One region of the Clostridium subterminale genome, then DNA from elsewhere that is predicted to be linked to it. Evidence: riboswitches for the same ligand, from Rfam matches in the RefSeq annotation. Region 1 holds a riboswitch; the other holds the start of a gene.
The links. Region 1 has a riboswitch for cyclic di-GMP ahead of ABDZ93_RS17240 (response regulator). Riboswitches for the same ligand answer to the same signal wherever they lie in the genome.
Positions count from the first base shown of each region.

Region 2: another riboswitch for cyclic di-GMP. It lies ahead of ABDZ93_RS16170 (prepilin peptidase); the one in region 1 lies ahead of ABDZ93_RS17240 (response regulator).

Region 1 is NZ_BAAACI010000008.1:154,075-164,324, reverse strand. It holds gene ABDZ93_RS17275 (sensor histidine kinase) at 1-977, shown strand, start outside; gene ABDZ93_RS17270 (ATP-binding cassette domain-containing protein) at 1,079-1,945, shown strand; gene ABDZ93_RS17265 (ABC transporter permease) at 1,945-3,156, shown strand; gene ABDZ93_RS17260 (hypothetical protein) at 3,161-4,276, shown strand; gene ABDZ93_RS17255 (acetate uptake transporter) at 4,396-5,004, shown strand; gene sstT (serine/threonine transporter SstT) at 5,166-6,398, opposite strand; gene ABDZ93_RS17245 (GNAT family N-acetyltransferase) at 7,008-7,541, shown strand; cyclic di-GMP riboswitch class II at 7,680-7,762, shown strand; gene ABDZ93_RS17240 (response regulator) at 7,841-8,212, shown strand; gene ABDZ93_RS17235 (chemotaxis protein CheC) at 8,205-8,840, shown strand; gene ABDZ93_RS17230 (diguanylate cyclase domain-containing protein) at 8,833-9,759, shown strand; gene ABDZ93_RS17225 (TetR/AcrR family transcriptional regulator) at 9,829-10,250, opposite strand, start outside.
Region 2 is NZ_BAAACI010000007.1:555,112-565,361, forward strand. It holds gene ABDZ93_RS16155 (type II secretion system protein) at 492-908, opposite strand; gene ABDZ93_RS16160 (type II secretion system F family protein) at 1,045-2,250, opposite strand; gene ABDZ93_RS16165 (GspE/PulE family protein) at 2,269-3,957, opposite strand; gene ABDZ93_RS16170 (prepilin peptidase) at 4,042-4,779, opposite strand; cyclic di-GMP riboswitch class II at 4,876-4,960, opposite strand; gene groL (chaperonin GroEL) at 5,176-6,804, opposite strand; gene groES (co-chaperone GroES) at 7,045-7,329, opposite strand; gene ABDZ93_RS16185 (TVP38/TMEM64 family protein) at 7,524-8,240, opposite strand; gene ABDZ93_RS16190 (DNA-3-methyladenine glycosylase family protein) at 8,609-9,490, opposite strand; gene ABDZ93_RS16195 (C-GCAxxG-C-C family (seleno)protein) at 9,585-9,995, opposite strand.

The DNA of each region.
Region 1 (10,250 bases):
AAGTATTGAATTATAATAATCATACTGCAATAAGAGGAACTTTTAGATGGGATAGATTAAGAGACATATTAACATTTATAACTATTACAGTTTTTTTTACAGTGGAAATTAGTATTTATTTAGCATCTAAAATATCCCGAAATCGTGAAAATGAGAAAGTAGTAACTCAAGTGGAGGAGAGACTCCGTCAGTTTCAAGATGATAAGAATCCCACTGAGGTTCAAGAGCTAAAGCTTATTGACGTGGAGATTAAATCAATTTTAAATGAAAAAGCAAGAATAGAACAAGAAAAGGAAATGGAAATCCAAAAGAAAAATGATTTGGTAACATATCTGGCTCATGATTTAAAAACACCATTAACCGGTATTATTGGCTATTTGAATATTTTGGAAGAATCTGAAGTTACAGAAGAAGTTCGGAAAGATTATTTAAAAAAAGTCCTGGACAAAGCTTATCATTTAGAGGAATTAACTAATCAGTTTTTCGATATTACAAGATTTAATCTTCAAGAGATTCCTTTAAATAAAACAGAAATTCACGGAGAATTTTTTTTAGAGCAGGTAACAGACGAGGTTTATCCTCTGCTCAAGCCAAAAGAATTACAGATGAATTTAAATGTGTCACCACAGTTTAGAATATATGGTGATGGTAACCTTTTGGCAAGAGTTTTGACTAATCTTCTAAAAAATGCTATTAGCTATAGTAATAAAGATTCTATTATTAAAATTACAGGTAAAGAAGAGCCGGAAATAACCAGGATAACTGTAGAAAATCATGGAGATATCATATCTGATCAAGAACTTAAACTAATATTTGAAAAGTTCTATCGTAGAGATAAAGCAAGGAGTCAATCATCAGGCTCAGGACTAGGACTTGCTATTGCCAAAGAGATTGTCCAGCGACATGATGGAACATTAAATGCAGAAAGCGTAAATGGTCATACAACCTTTAGTATTAATTTACCAAAATCTTTATAAAATCTTTATAAAACCTATATAAAGGGTGAATAAACCTTTGTCCTATCATTGATAGACTAATGATAAGACAAGGGTTTATTTATTTTTTAGGAGGACTAAAAATGGAATTAAGGATTAATAAAGTAACAAAAGAATTTAAAGATTTAAAGGCTGTAAAAGGTGTTGATTTTAATTTTACACCGGGTATATGGGGGCTTTTAGGACCTAATGGTGCTGGAAAAACAACATTGATGAGAATGATGGTAGGGAATCTAAGGCCTAATCAAGGAGAAATCTATTTTGATGGTGACACAATCTCTAGTTTGGGTGGGGAATATTTGGGGAGAATAGGATATTTACCTCAACATTTCGGATATGATAAGAGTCAAAGTGTAGAAGATTTTCTACATTATATAGGTTCGCTAAAGGGGATTGACAAAACCACAAGACATAAACGTATTACAGATTTGCTTGAACAATTTAATCTATCTGATGCAAAACATAAAAAAGTAGATAAACTCTCTGGTGGAATGAAAAGAAGAGTAGGTATTTGCCAAGCTATGCTCAATAATCCAGATATATTAATTGTTGATGAGCCCACAGCGGGTTTAGATATTGAAGAAAGAAGAAGATTTCGCCAGTATTTAACAACAATAAGTAAGGAAAAGATTATTATTCTTTCGACTCATATTGTATCCGATGTAGAATTTATTGCAAACTATCTCATACTCATGGAAAAAGGAATAATCATTGAATCAGGAGAAAGTCATACTTTAATCAATTCTATTGATGGTATGGTTTTTGAAACAGTTGTAAAAGAAGAAGAAATGCACAGATTAGAACACCAATATCGCATCATGAATTTTCGTAATGAAGGAAATGGATTAGTGACAATTCGTTATATTTCTGAGTCACCACTTAAAAATAGTACTAAGGTGAAGCCTAATTTAAATGACTTCTATCTTTCAAAAGTAAAGGAGGTTCAATAATGGATCTATTTATTTCTGAACTGAAACGTCAAATGAGTGCCAAGAGATTTATATGTTACCTTTTAAGTTCTATTATTCTTGGGGGATTATGGTCATGGTTTATTATAGGAGGACAAACGGAAGGATTCATGATGACCGGATGCTATAAAGGTCTTAAAGGGACAGCAGCTATAGAAGTTGCTGCAAATGACAGAAATGTATATGCAGGAAAAATGACTGTTGATAATTTTCAAAGAAGTGGTGAAGTTTTTTTGAACTCCATAAATGATGAAAATGAAATTATTATGAATGATGATTTGTTGAAATTAGCAGTTTATGCAGATACATTAGTTATGCAAAATTATAGACTTAAAAAAATGTCAGGAGATGACATTCCCGAAGCTGAAAAATTTTCTGTGGATTTTGGTTCTCGTTTTTATGAAAATGAAAATTTATATTATAAAAATTTAATTTATGGAAATACAAAAAATGAAGCTGAAAGAGAGTTAGCTTATAAAATGTGGGAGGATGTAGAAAAACCATATACTTACTACGGTGGTTTTGAAGCATGGAGAAATGGCATTGAACATATTCAGCTCTTTGCTTTTGTGCTCTTAATCATGGTAGGTTTTTTTTCCAGTGGAATCATTGCAAAAGATAAGGAATGTGGATTGGATGAAATCATATCTACAACAAAAGGGGGAAGAAATAAACTATTATCTGCTAAACTTTTCATACCAATTATTATGGGGCTTTTAATATATATGGTTGGAATGGGAACATATATAGCAATTTTAAAGCATTATCTTCCAGCAAATGCCCTTGAAACATCAGCTCAGTTATGGACAACAACTATTGTACCCTATAATTTAGGTGAAGTAATGGGAAAGATGATTAGGTTGGGACTAATTGGAATAATTACATTTTCTGCATTTGCGACTTTAATTTCATCTATAAGTAAGAAAAAATCAACAGCAATGAGCATTTCCGTGCTAGTCCTTGTAAGTGGATTTTTATTATCTGCTATGATGAATTTAAATAATCCAATATTGAAAGCAATGAGTTTAATATTACCAGGCAGTTTGGTATTTTCATTCTCTAAATTTACTATGGTTCCTGTAGTTTCCGCATTTGGTAAAGTGATTTTGTCTTTAACATTTAGTTTGATCATTAGCTTGTTGACGTTCCTTATCAGTTGGATAATGAGTTCATTGAAGTACGTTAGGAGGTAAAGTTATGTTTTTACTAGAAATGAAGCGTCGCTTATGTACAAAATACGTATTGTTTTCTATATTAGGTATTTTAATTATAACTTTAGGTTTGAATTTTATAATAGTAAATGATGAAAAAGATATTGTTTCTAATTTAAAAGGAGAGGTTTCCTATGAGGGAGACATTACAGAGAAGAATCTTTTTTTAGTCTTAGAGAAAGTGAGAGATGAAAAATCTCAAGATTACTATTATGAATCACAAATTTCGATAATTGACAGTCTCGTAAATAGTTATCAAGGAGTTTTATACACAGAAAGTAAAATCTCAAATTACCCTGATAAATATGCTAAGGAATTCTATAATTGCTGGAGAAATAAATTTAAAACCTTACTTAAAAGGTTTCCAATAGAAGAACAAGAAGCAGGAATGAGCAAATTAAATGAAGTGAAAATTCCCTTTGTGCAATATTTTGGATACCACACTTATTCAATTGCTATTAGCAATATACAAATAATTTTTACAATCATTTTATTTTTGGTAACATTCTTTGCCTCAGAAACTTATTCTGATAGTTTTGAAGATGAGAGTATGGAAATTATTAAAACTACTAAAGCTTATAAAAAGAATATGATTATTAGAATTTTACCAGTAATTTTTTATGGGATTTTATTGACTCTGATTGTTACTTTGGGAACAGTAGGAATCATCAGTTCTACTGTGGGATTAAAAGCATTAAAAAGTAGTTTTAAGATGATTAGCCTATTTTCTTTTGGAAATTTTTCCATAGGACAAGCCATCATGGTGATGGTACTAGCAGAAATCCTTGGGATTCTTGCTTTGTCAACTTTAATGGGATATATTTCTCTCAAAACAAAGAAAACTACCATAGCTATAGCTTCAGGTGTTAGTTTAAGCATATTTTTTATGGTTGCAAGTAAATTTGAATCACTATCAACAAACTTTATAAAATTTTTACTAAATTCAATACCTATGGCAAGCTCTCAGATACCACTTAGCATGACAGGATTTTCCATTGATTTTGGAATCTGGGAACCATACGGCATTATGGTGGGAGTGTCAATTACATTTATATTATCTGTAATAGCACTAAGCATTGCTATTAATAAAAAAGAAGTTTAGAAATAAATGCAAAGAAAATAAACACATAATCACTAACTTTATTTTTATTGACAATACCCAATATATTTGTTATTGTTTTAAAGTATGAAATTTATGTGAACGTAAATTAGGAGGGTATTATGCAGGAAACAAAGGTTAAAGTAGTGGTAGCTGATCCGTCGGCACTAGGTTTATTTGGACTAGCAATGGTAACATTAGTAGCATCATCTCAAAAGTTAGGATTAACAGATGGAGTATCTTTAGTATTACCATGGGCAATATTTTTAGGAGCAACAGCACAATTATTTGCTTGTATAAATGATTTTAAGCACAATAATACTTTTGGAGCAACAGCTTTCGGAGCTTATGCATTTTTCTGGTATGCAGTAGGTTTTACCTGGTTAATTCAAAATGGAGTATTTGGACCAGAGTTAGCGGCTAAAGCTGACATAAATCAATTAGGAGTTGCTTATTTAGGTTATTTAATATTTACAATATTTATGACTATAGGAGCTATGGAAACTCATAAGGTATTATTTACAATATTTGTGTTGATAGATTTCCTATTCTTAGGACTTACGCTAACGACTTTTGGAATAATGGAACATGGAACACATATACTAGCTGCTTATTCAGAGTTAGGAATAGCTTTAGTATCATTCTATGGTTCAGCAGCTGCAGTATTAAATACTCATTTTGGAAGAGTATTTTTACCTGTTGGAAAACCTTTTGGAATATTTAAGAAGTAATATTTAGGCGATGAATTTTTTCATCACCTTTTTATATATTATTGATATGTTAAGTGGAATTTAGTTGTTTATAAGGTTTTAAAGCCTCCTAGGATAGGTTATAGACTATTCTTAGGAGGCTTTTTTACTTATAAGTGTAAAAATTGCACTACATTTAAATTTTATTTAGTAATATTAATTTTTTTACCTTCTTTACGCCATTTACTAAATTCAGCTGTTGCTGTGAACAGTGCATCTGTGGATGAGTTAAGTGCAGTTTCGGCTGAATCTTGTATAACACCTACGATAAATCCTACACCAACTACCTGCATAGCAATGTCACCTGGAACTCCGAATAAGCTACATGCTAGAGGAACAAGTAATAGTGATCCACCAGCAACTCCGGAAGCACCACAAGCACTTACAGCAGAAAGTACACTAAGAATTATTGCTGTACCAACATCTACTTGGATACCAAGAGTATGAACAGCTGCAAGAGTCAAAACAGAAATTGTAATAGCTGCACCAGCCATGTTGATGGTAGCACCTAATGGAATTGATACTGAGTAAGTATCTTTATCTAAACCTAGTTCTTCACATAAACTCATATTTACAGGAATGTTAGCAGCTGAACTACGTGTAAAGAATGCTGTAATTCCACTTTCTTTTAAGCATTTAAATACAAGTGGGTATGGGTTTTGACGAATAGCTACGTACACCATAATTGGGTTTACAACAAGAGCTACAAAGACCATACAACCAAGCAGAAGTAAAAGTAATTTTCCATAGCTAAGTAGTGAAGCTATTCCACTTGTAACAATAGTATCAACTACTAGACCCATGATTCCTAAGGGTGCAAAGCTTATAACCCATACAACCATTTGAGATAATGCATCAGAAATATTAGAAATAATTAATTTTGTAGAATTAGCTGCATTTTTCAAAGCGAATCCTAGAATTACTGCCCAAGCTAATATACCGATGTAATTTGCATTAAAAAGTGCTTTTACTGGATTATCAACTAAGTTTAATAGTAATGCCTTAAGAACTTCCACCACACCACCAGGAGGCGTGATGTTTTCAACACCAGCTACAAGGGTTAGGCTTACTGGGAACATAAAGCTTGCAATAACAGCAACAAGTCCTGCTAAGAATGTTCCTAAAAGATAAAGAATGATAACAGTTTTCATATTGGTTTCATGACCACTTTTGTGTTGTGAAATGGCTCCCGTTACCAAAAATAATACTAGTATAGGTGCAATGGCTTTTAAAGCACCGACAAATAAAGAACCAAAAATTGATAATGGCTTTGCAACATCAGGAATGGTTACCGCCAATATAATACCAATGATTAGGCCTATAATTATTCTTTTTACTAAACTTAATTTATTCCATTTCTTCATTAGATTTTTCATAATATTTTTCCTCCTATTACGTAAGATAAAAACTAAGTAAGGTGAAGTGAATTTAAATTTGTTACTAGGAAATACTTTGGTAAAAATAAGTTTATCATGAATCTTCACTAATGTGAAGTGGAAAAGCATATGAATTTTCAATTAATTAATGGACACCTTTACATAAATGTCCTATAAAATAAATAATTTGAAAGTATAATTTATTTTGAAATTATCATTAAAATTAGTGTAAATCTAATCTAAAGGTGAATATGATTAAATTCAAAATTTTAATAAAATCACTTTGAATGCAGGAATTTACCTTTAGACAAGCATTATTAAAACATATAGTTACCTATATCAATACTATTTTAGGATAGTACTTCGTTAATTATTCACTCAAAATAAAACTTTAATCGAAAACGAAGATTTTACTAAAGTATGCAGGAAAAATAAATTCAAGCATTAAAGCTTGAGTTATTGGCTTTTTACTTGAATATGTGTATTATGTAAATAAAAGATGAAAAAGTAGAGTTATTGTAAAGAACTTAATAGAAAAAGGTAATTTCTAAAGAGTTCAAAGTATTATATAGTCAAGGTTACTATACATAAATATGGGGAGGTAAAAGTATGTCAAATGTTATATATAGAAAATTAGAATTAGGAGAATGTGAGCATATAAACAAAATGAATCCATCTCAATATATAGGAAAGGCATGGAGAGAGGTGGATGGAAACCGTAAATTAGTGGAAATCAATTATCATGATTGTGATTGGCCAAATGGGTATGAATACCATCTTAGAGAGTTGAAAAAAACTATTTTAAGTGGTGGAAGTGCCATTGGTGCTTTTGATACGAATAACAAATTATTGGGATTTTCAACAGTTAACCGTAAATTTTTTGGTGAAAAATTTAATTATGTTTTATTAGATCAACTTTTCATAACTTTAGAATGTAGAAATAAAGGAATAGGCAAAAGGTTATTCATACTTTCTGCAAATGTTGCAAGAGAGTGGAAAGCAGATAAAATTTATATTTGTGCAGGTTCTGCTGAAGAAACAATTGCTTTTTATTTTTCAATAGGATGTAAAGAAGCGGAGGAAATAAATCAAGAACTATATGAAAATGACACAAGAGATTATCAATTAGAGTTTTCATTATAAAAATGACACATGCATGAGCAAATAAAAGATTAGTCAACTAACCCAATTAAAGTATAACTTTGAAAATTAAGATAAATAACTATTGAAACAGTTTATATTAAATGATAATATTTAAATGTTATAATTTAAATTGGATTAAAATACAAGGGAAACTGTGAAATACATATTTAGTTTGGGCATCTTATATGTATGGAGTTAGTGATGCAACCGACCCTATATTCATAATTTTATGAATATAGGGTTTTAATTTTATATTTGATGAATTATTACATAACTAAACATAGGAGGTATATGTAAAAATGAATATTTTAATTATTGATGATTCTACTTTTTCTCAAAAAATAATAGGTAACTTAATTGTAAAATATTTAGATGGTGTAAACACTTATTTTGCAAAGGATGGAGAAGAAGGATTAGAAAAGTACAAAAGTATTAAACCTGATTATACATTTGTGGATTTATTAATGCCTAAATTAAATGGAGGAGAACTGATAAAACTAATAAATGAGTATGATTCTAATGCAAAAATAATTGTAGTTTCTGCAGATGTTCAAAAAAGTATAAAAGAAGAAATAGAATCATATGGGGTAATAGAATTTATAAACAAGCCCTTTACTGAAGAAAAAGCCAAATCTATATGTGAGATAATAAGGAATGTTCGAAATGAATAATAGAGTAGAAAGAGAAGATATATTAAAAGAGTTATTTAATATAAGTGTTGGTAAATCAGCGAGTATACTGTCTGAAATAATAAATAAAAAAATATTATTAAATGTACCAAATTTGAAAATTTTAAGTTTAAATGAAAAAACAATAGCAATAGATGATTATCTTCCACAAGTAATGCAAGGAACTATAATGGTATCCTCTATAGCATTTGAAGATGAACTGAGAGGAAAGGCAAGTTTAATATTTCCAGCAGATAAAATGAGAACATTTATAGACCTGTGTTTAAATGAAAATGATGAAAATCAACTAAGTAATATGAATTTTACTGATATAGATTTTGATATTATAAAGGAAATTGGTAATATAATATTAAATTCAATAATTGGAGAAATAGGAAATTATCTAAAATTAAGATTAAATTATACTTTACCAGAAGTTAACGTATTTAATAAAGTAGATTTTGAAAAAAATATAAAGAGCAAAGAGTATGAGCATATTTTGATGCTATATATAACCTTTAAAATAGACAATTCAGAAATAGCAGGTGCTATAATAATTAATCTTACTTTAAGTTCATTAAGTCAATTATTAAATAAAGTAGGAATGATAGAAGATGATTTCTGTGGATAGAATTTTATATAATATATTAGATAGTATAGATGAAGGAATAATAATATTAGACGAAGATTTAAAAGTTTTATTTTGGAATAGCTATATGGAATGTTTAACTCATATTAGTGAGGATAAGGTAATAAATAGCTGTATATATGATATTATTCCAAGTCTGAATAAAGGTTATTTTAAAGATACAATGAAGTGCATAGTCAATGATGGAAGAAAAATATTTTTTTCAGCAGCAATGCATAAAGATTTGCTAAGTAATAATAAAAATTTAAATTTAAAGATAAGTAGAATAGAGAAAGATAATTTGAATTTTATACTTATTGAATTTATTGATGTGACTAATCAATTTTTACGTATCGATCAACTAAAAAAATATGTGAATGAATTATATATTTTAAATAAAGAATTAAAGGAAAAGGAAAAAACTATTAATAAATTAGCTTATTATGATGGACTAACAGGTGTAGCAAATAGAACATTATTTTATAAAATGGCAGATGAATTTTATAATAATGCTAAAAGAAATAATAGTCTTTTAGGGCTTATGTTTATAGATGTTGATAAATTCAAATATATAAATGATACATATGGACATAAAAAAGGTGACGAGGTTCTCATTCATGTAGCTAAAATATTAAAAGAATCTACTAGAAATGGGGATATAATTGCTAGATTTGGTGGAGATGAATTTTTAATATTGCTACATTCTATAAAGAGTTACCATGATTGCGAAGCTGTAGCCTCCAGAATTAATAATAGTACTGAAATTTTATATTGTAAAGAAGAGCAAATAAAAATATCTTTAAGCATAGGTATTAGTATATTACCCGATGAGGCTAATGATATTGATGAACTAATATTAGAAGCAGATAGAGCAATGTATAAAGCTAAAAAACTAGGTGGGGATGGATACTATTTCTTTTAATAATAGTAAAAACAAGGGTACTGTGTAGAGATTACAAGTATCCTTGTTTTATGTAACTTAGCTTAGAGTTTATTTTTTTTGCATAAATGCAGGAATGCTTTCTACAAAAAAATTAACAAAGGTGTCCTTAAACTTTTCATCTTCCTGCTTTAATACCCCAAGGGAATATTGCATTGCAATACCATCTAGTGCTGCTATTAAAATAGTAGCAAGACTTTTTTTATAGTCTTCATTTTCAATACCAAATGCGTAAAAGTACATATCTGCTACTTTGTTGATTATTTCATTATAATCTTGTTTAAGGCTTTCACTAAGAGATCCACCTTTTGATAACACATAACCTATTAATAGAACTAAAAGGCGTTGCTCATTAACTTTTGACATACGTTCTCTAACTTTATTACTAATTTCATTTAACATATTTTCAGTGCTTTTAAGATTACTACTTTCATCTTTTTCAGAGAGCTTTTGAGCAAAGTACGTAGCTTCCT
Region 2 (10,250 bases), on a different contig from region 1:
AACAGAGTTCTTAGCTTCTTCGAAGCTTTAGAAATCGTTATCCAGGGACGTAGTAGCTCTTCACTTCCACTTCGAAGAAGATGGAGGTATTAGAGAGCTAGTAGTCATCGGAGTAAATATATAACTACACAAAATTTTTTATATAAAACTATTTACCTATGAAAATATATAAATATTTATATATAAAACTATTAAAATAGTTAACTAGTTATTGTGGCATCAATACTTTGCAGTGTTTTTGCTGTTTTAGTAGTTATGTATAGGATATGGAATTTCCATGTTTATTTCACGAATTCTTTATATATGTATTTTATAAAATTTTCAACAATTTCAATGTTTTTAGCTTTTTATGTTTTTATGTTCTTCCATGGTTTAAGTGTTGATATAAATGGTGTTTAAGCTTGTAGAGGAATGTTTTATTTATTTTTAGAAACATAAGTGCAAAGGATGGCCTTACACTTATGTTTGTTTGATAAGATATGTTAGTTAAATTATTTTGTTACAGCATCAACTTTACCATCTTCGATTTTTATTTCGTAAGAAGTTGCCTTTACTTCTCCAACTTTACCTTGAGGTGCCTTAACTTCATTTAATGCTTCTTCTACTATTACTTTAGCAGTTCTTCCATTAGAACCTTTTATATCACCATCTTCTTCTGGTAAGTTTGTTCCTGGTGGAGTTAGTTCTATTGTTCCGTTTCCAGTTATAGATTCATCTGAAACTAACATTAATACTGTTCTTTCAATTGTTTCACAGCTTTGCTTATCTGCTTTAATTTTAGAATTTTCTCTTACTGCTGTGAAGTTTGGTATAGCTATTAATGCTATGATTGCCATTACTGCTAGAACTATGATTAGCTCTATTAGGGTAAATCCTTTTTTCTTTTTGTTGTTTGCTCTTTTTATCATTTTAAATGACCTCCTGATTATTTATTTTATTTTAATGAGTTTTACCTAATTAAGACCATATTGGTACAAGCATTGGTATAACCTTAGCTTGTACTTCCTCGAACCCCCAAAGGCTACCACCCATTGATTAACACTATTACATTACGTTGTACATTTCGAACATTGGAGTTAGTATGGAGATTATTAGAAATCCTACTACTACTCCCATTATTATTAGCATTATTGGATCTAGGATTGTGGTGAAGGCTTCTATTGCTCTTTCTAGCTCTTCGTCGTAGAAGTCTGCTGTTTTGCTTAGTATGTTGTCTAGTTCTCCAGCTTCTTCTCCGATTTTTATCATAGACCCTAGCATAGGTGGAAATAACTCTGATTCCTTTATGGCATCGGATAGTGTATCTCCAGCTAACATTCTTTCTTTTACTATTTTTAGTTTTACATCTGCATATTTATTTTCTAGTACTGCAGATACTACATCAATGGAGCTGGCTATGGATAGTCCTGCTCCTAGAACTGTGGATAGTCCTCTCGCAAATCTCGATACTACAATTTTTTGATTTAAGTCCTTAAAGAGAGACTTTTTTAGTTTAAATTTACTGTACATATAAATTCCAGAGTCAACTCTCTTGGTGTAATATTTAAATCCTACTACTAAGCCTATAATAACAAGACCTATTAATATACCGTAGTGCCTTATGGCATCTCCCATGGATAGTACTATCCTTGTCATGGCTGGAAGTTCTGAACCTGCTGATTCAAACATATCCATAAACATTGGCATTATATAAGTTAGAATAAATACCACTACAAAAACTGTTACTGTAGCTAATATGCCTGGATAGATTAAGGCATTTTTAAGCTTACCATTCATCTTTGTTTGCTTTTCATAATAAGTAGCCATCCTGTTCATGATGGAATCTAAGGTACCACTTTGTTCTCCAACCTGAATCATACTGATAAGCAGTGTTGGAAATTCATTAGAGTATTTACCCATGGCTACAGATAATTCTTCACCTTTTCTTATATCTTCATCTACTTTTCCAAGAACTTCTCTAAGCTTTTTATTAGGTATTTGTTCTGATAACAGACTTATGGCATTAATTATGGAAACTCCTGCTTCTATCATGGTAGCTAATTGTCTACAAAATATAGAAATATCCTTGTTATTAACCTTGTTTCTCTTTCCTAGAATAATTTCTTTACTTCCTAAAGCTTCTTCAATGGATAGGGGTGAATATCCATTAGACATCATAAGATTTAAAACATCTTCTCTACTCTTACATTCATGTACCCCTTGAATAACTTCACCCTTAGAGCTAATAGCCTTATATTTATATTTAGACATAATTTAGATCTCCTTCCTCTACAAGTTATCCATAAATATTATCTTCATCATTTCTTCCATAGTTGTTTCACCATTAAGAACTAATTCTCTGCAACTATCTGACAAAGTCTTCATTCCTTTTTTCACAGCTTCATCCTTTAGTTCTTCTGTATTATTAGACTTTATAATCAAATCCTTTATATCTCTATCTACATTTATTATTTCATAGACGCCTAGCCTACCACTGTAACCAGTATAATTACAGCTAGCACATCCCTTTCCTCTATGAAGAGTTATCTTATCATCAGCATTTAAACTGAGCAATTTCCTTTCAGCTTCATCCCCTTCATAGGCTTCCTTACAGCTTGGACATATTCTTCTCACAAGCCTTTGAGCTATTACTCCTTTTATAGCAGTAGCTACTAAGAAAGGCTCTATTCCCATATCTATAAGTCTTATTACTGAGGATGGTGCGTCATTAGTGTGCAGTGTACTAAGAACTAAGTGACCTGTTATAGCAGCTCTTATACCAATTTCAGCGGTCTCACTATCTCTTATCTCTCCCACCATCACTACATCTGGGTCTTGTCTTAATATAGATCTTAATCCTGTAGCAAAGGTAAGTCCTACCTTACTATTTACATTCACTTGATTTATTCCATCCATGGAGTATTCCACAGGGTCTTCTACAGTGACTATGTTTTTATTAGTATCATTAAGTTCTCCTAAAATAGTATATAAGGTGGTAGATTTTCCGCTTCCTGTAGGTCCTGTTACTAAAATTATTCCATGGGGAGCAGATATAATATTTTCAAGTTTTTTTATATCCTCACTACTCATTCCCAAATTATCTTTTCCAATTTTATAGTTACTTCTATCTAGTATTCTTATCACAACCTTTTCTCCGGTAATAAGAGGTATTATAGACACACGCATGTCTATATTTTTATTGTTGATTACAGTAACTATTCTTCCATCCTGAGGAATCCTTCTCTCAGCTATGTTAAGATCTGCTAAAATTTTTATTCTAGTAACTATTCCTGGAAGTACATCAATATTTAAGGACGATATCTCCTCTAACTGACCATCGTTTCTATATCTAACTCTTATATATTTTTCATAGGGCTCTATATGAATATCTGAAGCTCTTTGCTCCACTGCATTTTTAAGTAGAGAGTCTACTAGTTTTACTGTGGGAGCATTTTTAACTTCATCAATCTTTTCTAAATCTTCCGTCTTATTTTGAAATACTATCCTAGACCTAGTTATCTCCTCTACAGCACTTTCCACATTTCTATCTGAATAATATTTTTCTGTAGCCTTATGTATATCATCCTTTGTGGATATATAAGGCTCTACTCTTAGTCCTGTGGTTATAGCTACATCATCCATTGCAAATATATTTAAAGGATCTGACACAGCTACCTTTATTACTCCATCAGCAGTATAAAAAGGGAATAGTTCATATTTTCTACATAAGCCTTCATTAACTAATTTAACTGCCTTAGAGTCTACATCTATATTACTCAAAGTTACCCTTTCAATACCTAGCTGTTCTTGAAGTACCTCTATAATAATATCCTCTGTTACAATACCTTCTTCAATTAGTAATTCTCCTAATTTCTTTCTCTTTACCTTTTGAATTTCTAAGGCTTCTGATAATTGTGACCTGGTAATCTTATTTGCTCTTACTAGCAAGTCACCTAGTCTAACAGTATTCCTTGCCATTTATCCCACCTCACCTTTACAATTAATTTACGTGATTTTATCTAAAAGTTTTATATTTCTTTTAATTTCTTAAAACTTCTCATACTAAATAAAATTTAATATGTATTGTTCTCCTATGATTAAAACTATATATGCTCCCATTGCTAAGCTTGGTCCTAAAGGAATATACTCATCCTTCAATTTCTTTTTTAGTGCAATTAGAGTAACTGCAATTGATCCCCCTATAATAAAGGATATGAGTAAAAAATATATCTCTAATTTCCATCCTAGGAACAATCCACATAATACTGCTATCTCAATATCTCCAGCACCCATGCCACCAGTTAAAACATATATTAAACCAATAACACCAAGACCTATTAATCCACCAATAATATAAGTAGTTATACTGTGAGAATATCCTACAGCTTCTATAATGATAAAGATTATCCCCACTGCCATTCCACTATAAACTACGCTAGAATATACATCTGTAGTATCATAATCTATAAGGGCTATCACTATTAAAAATAAAGTTAAAAGAGAGTACTTAAAAAAGTTTAACCCTATACCATATCTTAGATATATTCCTACTAATAAAATGCCTGTAAGTCCTTCTACTAATGGATACCTCATAGAAATCTTAGAATCACAGTATCTACATTTACCCTTAAGCCATAGATAACTTCCTATTGGTATTAAATCCTTCCATTTCAATCTAGTATCACAATTTCCACAATGAGAGGGTGGACTAATTAATGACTGATTATTAGGTATTCTATAAATACATACATTTAAAAAACTTCCTATTACTATTCCATATAAAAATACTATAAAACCCATTATTTATTATCCTTTTACATTTATTTCTATTTTAAAACTATTGTACCACATTTTTACATATATGCATATAAATGAACACAAAAAAACCGACTAAATTAATAATTTAGCCGGTTGTACCATTAACTCAACAACTTTCAAGGTACCCAAATAAAAAAGTTGCATCATTGTATCTAAAATCATTTTATTGCTTTATAAATTTTTGATGTAAAAATATAAATTTATAAATATTTAAACATATTATACTATATTTTGTATTATACTTCTAGTTTTTTTCCTTGTTATGTATTATTTTATAACATCTAACACTAAAATTTATCGTAATTAAGTTTTTTTGTATATAAAAAGACTTTCATGAAAACCTCATGAAAGTCTTAATTTTATTTTTTATTATTTATTTTAGTACATTCCGTCCATTCCCATTCCTGGGCCACCTGGCATTGGAGCTGGGTTCTTATCTGGAATATCAACAACAGCAGCTTCTGTTGTTAAGAATGTTGCAGCTACAGATGCAGCATTTTGAAGTGCGCTTCTTGTAACTTTAGTTGGGTCAACTATTCCAGCTTTAATCATATCTACATATTCAGCACTTAATGCATCATATCCTATTTCTGTAGCTGAATTTCTAACTCTTTCAACTACTACTGAAGCTTCTGCACCAGCATTTGTAGCTATTTGTCTTAATGGCTCTTCAAGAGCTCTTCTTACAATATTGATACCTACTTGGATTTCTGAAACATCTGAAGTTAGTTTAGCAACTGCCTCTATTGCATTGATATAAACAGTTCCACCACCTGCAACGATACCTTCTTCAACTGCAGCTTTTGTAGCAGCAAGAGCATCTTCTATTCTTAATTTTTTCTCTTTTAATTCTGTTTCAGTAGCAGCACCAACTTTGATTACTGCAACTCCACCAGCAAGTTTTGCAAGTCTTTCATTTAATTTTTCCTTATCAAATTCAGAAGTCGTATCTTCCATTTGTTTCTTAATTTGATTTACTCTAGATGCTATATCTTCACTCTTACCTTTTCCATTTACGATAACAGTATTTTCTTTAGTAATTTTAACACTATCAGCTTTTCCTAACATATCGATAGTTGCATCTTTAATGTCGTATCCTAATTCTTCTGAAATTACTGTACCTCCTGTTAATATAGCTATATCTTCAAGCATTTCTTTTCTTCTATCTCCAAAGCCAGGAGCTTTAACAGCAACACATGTAAATGTTCCTCTTAATTTATTAACTACTAAAGTAGCTATTGCTTCACCTTCAACATCTTCAGCGATTATTAAAAGTTTTTTACCTTGTTGTACTATTTGCTCAAGAATTGGAAGTAATTCTTGGATATTAGATATTTTCTTATCAGTTATTAAAATGTATGGATTATCAAGTACAGCTTCCATCTTATCTGTGTCAGTTACCATATATGCACTTAAATATCCTCTATCAAATTGCATACCTTCAACAACATCAAGTTCTGTTCCCATTGTTTTAGACTCTTCTACAGCGATAACACCTTCGTTACCTACTTTATCCATCGCTGTAGCTATTAGAGCTCCAACTTCTTCGTCTGCTGCTGATATTGCTGCAACTCTTGCTATGTCTTCTTTTCCATCTACTTGTCTAGAGTATTTCTTTATTTCTTCAACTGCTGTATCTACAGCCATTCTTATACCATTTCTTAATAACATTGGATTTGAACCAGCTGTTACGTTCTTAAGTCCTTCTCTTATGATAGCTTGAGCAAGTACTGTAGCAGTTGTAGTTCCGTCTCCAGCTACATCATTTGTTTTGTTTGCAACTTCTTTTACAAGTTGTGCACCCATATTTTCATATGCATCTTCAAGTTCTATTTCTCTAGCTATTGTAACACCATCATTTGTTATAAGTGGTGAACCAAATTTTTTATCTAATATAACATTTCTTCCTTTTGGTCCTAAAGTTACCTTAACTGTATCTGCAAGTACATCTACACCTCTTTGCATAGCTCTTCTTGATTCTTCTCCGAATAAAATACTTTTAGCCATATTCATTTACCTCCTATTATATGTGAATTTTCCAGCTTAACATTTAAATTGTTTTCTTTAAACTTATAAGATATATTACTTAGGCATCTGAAAATAAATAACAAATCAAAGATGGGAAGTATATTTTGAGTTAGACAAGGAGACAGGTTCCACAGATAGTAGCACTATCTAAGGGTTCTGTTGACGCAGTATAACACAAAATAAACGAGCATTCTGACTTATTTATTTTTTTAAGATGACTTATTCTAAGATTGCTAATATATCTTCTTGTTTTAATATTATATATTCTTGTCCTTCGAATTTAACTTCTGTGCCTGCAAATTTAGAGAATAATATTTTATCTCCTACTTTGACTTCCATCTTAATTTCTCTTCCATGAGAGTAAGTTCCTGGCCCTACTGCAACGACTTCTGCCTCTTGTGGTTTTTCTTTTGCAGTACCTGCTAGAACTATTCCCCCTTTAGTTATTTCCTCAGATTCTAATCTCTTGATTACAACTCTGTCGCCTAATGGTCTGATATTCATAAAAAACCCTCCTATTGTTTATTATTTATATAATTTTTTTATTTATCACTACTTATTAGCACTCACAATCATTGAGTGCTAACTACAATATAATAATATATAATTATTATTTTATAAGCAAATCTTTAATTCTAATAGAACCTCGTAAAATAAGCAAATATTTGAAAATATCTCACTCATGGTAATATTTTCTCTTATTTTCTCTTATTTTTGCCTTTATGCTTTAAAGCTCTATGAAAAAAGTCTATAATCTTATGTCCTCTTAATATTCCTACTAAAAATAAGACTCCTGATATTATACCTATAATTATCATAGATACATAATCTCCACTATGTATACCGTGACCGAACATGGCAGATGTGATAATCCATGGTAATCTACCTGCAGAAGAATATAATATGAAGTCACTTAAGGTTACATTTGATATACCAGCTACATAAACTAGTATATCTTTAGGTATTCCAGGTATAAAGTATATTACAAAGATAACTATATTATTACTTCCAGCATCTAATATCCTCTTCATCTTAGTTAAATTATTTTTTTCAATAAGTTTATTTATATATCTTTTTCCGCATAATTTAGCTATAAAATATGCAACTACACTTCCAAGAATTATTCCTACAGCAGAGGCAATTCCACCTACTACTGGTCCAAATATGTATCCACCTGCTACTTGAACAACTTCTCCTGGTATAAAGAATATTATTACTTGTATCATTTGGAGTACTACAAATGCAATTATACTATAACTTCCAAAGGATAGTATTAATTTTTTTAATTCTTCCGGATCTCTAAAAACAGTGAATTTCTTAGAAAATTCCCAATATGCTATTATTAATACTACTACAACTATAGTCCATATTAATCCATTTATTACATACTTTTTTATCTTATTTTTATTCTCCATTCCTTTCCCACCTTGTATACCCTTAGTTTATAAGCTGTTTTCAGGCATCTGAAAATAAATAACAAGTCAAAAATGGTAAGTATATTTTGAGTTAGACAAGGAAACAGGTTCCGCAGATAGTAGCACTATCTAAGGGTTCTGTTGACGCAGTATAACACAAAATTAACAGATTTCTTAGTTTCTTCGAAGCTTAGAAATCGTTATCCAGGGACGTAGCAGCTCTTTACTCCCACTTTGAAGAAGATGGGAGTATTAGAGCTGGTAGTCATCAGATAAACGAGCATTCTGACTTATTTATTTTTTGAAGATGCCTTAATATATTTTTCATGAATAAGTTTATATATCTTTTAAATCTTCATATATAAATATTAGTCTATCTTTATATTATTTTCTCTTGCATAGTAAAATAAATATTGCTGTGCAAATCCAGATAAGCTACCAAACTTTTCTCTTGCAAACTGTCTTATCTTAGGTAACGATACATCTGGTGCCACATAAAAGAATTGCATTGCTCTTTTTACCCACACATCCACTGGGAATGCTGAATATTTCCCCATAGAAAATAGCATTATGCAATCTGCTACCTTAGGACCTACTCCATTAAAGTTTTTAAGGCCTTCATGGCATCCATCATCATCGCTTAGCTTTATTTCATTTAAGTCATAGGTGCCACTACTCAAATCTTCTAGTGCCTTAAATATATACTTAGCTCTAAATCCAACACTTAAAGCTTCTATATCTTCCACTGTTGCTATACTAAATTCCTTTAAAGTTGGAAAAGCATAATATGTATTTCCCTTATATTCTATAGATTTGCCATATGTTCTACTTATATTCTCTATAGCTCTTTTAATCATAGGAATTCTATTATTTGCAGATATAATAAAAGATATTAGGATTTCAAAGGGGTCTTGCTGTAATATTCTTATTCCTACACCAAATTCTACTGCTTTTTTTAAAAGTTCATCCTTTTCAAACTCCTCTTTTATAGCTGAATAGTCTCTTTTTAGATCAAAGTAACTTAGCCATATGTCATTAAAATCTTTTAAATCTGTATTGTATATAACTACATCATTATCCCTTTTTTCAACTTCAATAACTCTTCCGAAGGCCACACCTATATAATTATTATTCTCTTGTCTGTTCCATCTAAAACATTGTCCACAATCAAAAATATGGGGAAGTTCAAAATTCTTTACATCCTTTAATATAACTTTCCCATTTTCTTCAACAACTTCTTTAAAGTCCATTCATATCACCTTCCTCTCAATAACACTTATCTGATGTCTAGTTTAAAATAGTGCTAAGAATATTCTCAGCACTAAGTTTTAAAATTATTCTCAATTACTGTTTATTTCTTTCTCTTACTACTATATTATCTAATATAACTGCACCTTTTTCCACTATATTAAGACATCTTATCTCATCATTCCTATATAGCTCCTTTAAAGCATCACAATTCACTGCATTACACTCTTTATTGAACTTTTCTATGAATTCTTGTGTAAGAGTTTTTACATAGTCACTTTCATGAGCTCTTTCCTTTGTAAATAAAATACCAAGAACAGATATGGCTCCTGTGATAACTCCGCAAGTAGATTCTATACCCATTCCTCCACCAAAGGCAGCCATGGTCTTAAAAGTTTCTTTACTCAAATTTAAACCATATTCTTCGTTGGCAGCATATATCATAGTCTCTGCACAGTTTAAATCATATTCTTCTCCATAATATTTTTTTACTACATCTAATAACATATTTATACACCCTACTTTCGTATTAATTAGTTCTAAATATCTAAATTAATCTATTATAGTTTTAGTCATAAATCTATGACTCCAAAAATTTCTTTAATTTTATTAGAAATCTACTAGTTTTCAGTTTCATTATACTATATTTATCATATAAAAAAGCCATATTTTAAAGAATTTCACATAACTTTAAAATATGGCTTGATTTTATTAATTCTGCTTTTAAACTTAGGCATCTGAAAATAAATAATAAGTCAAAGA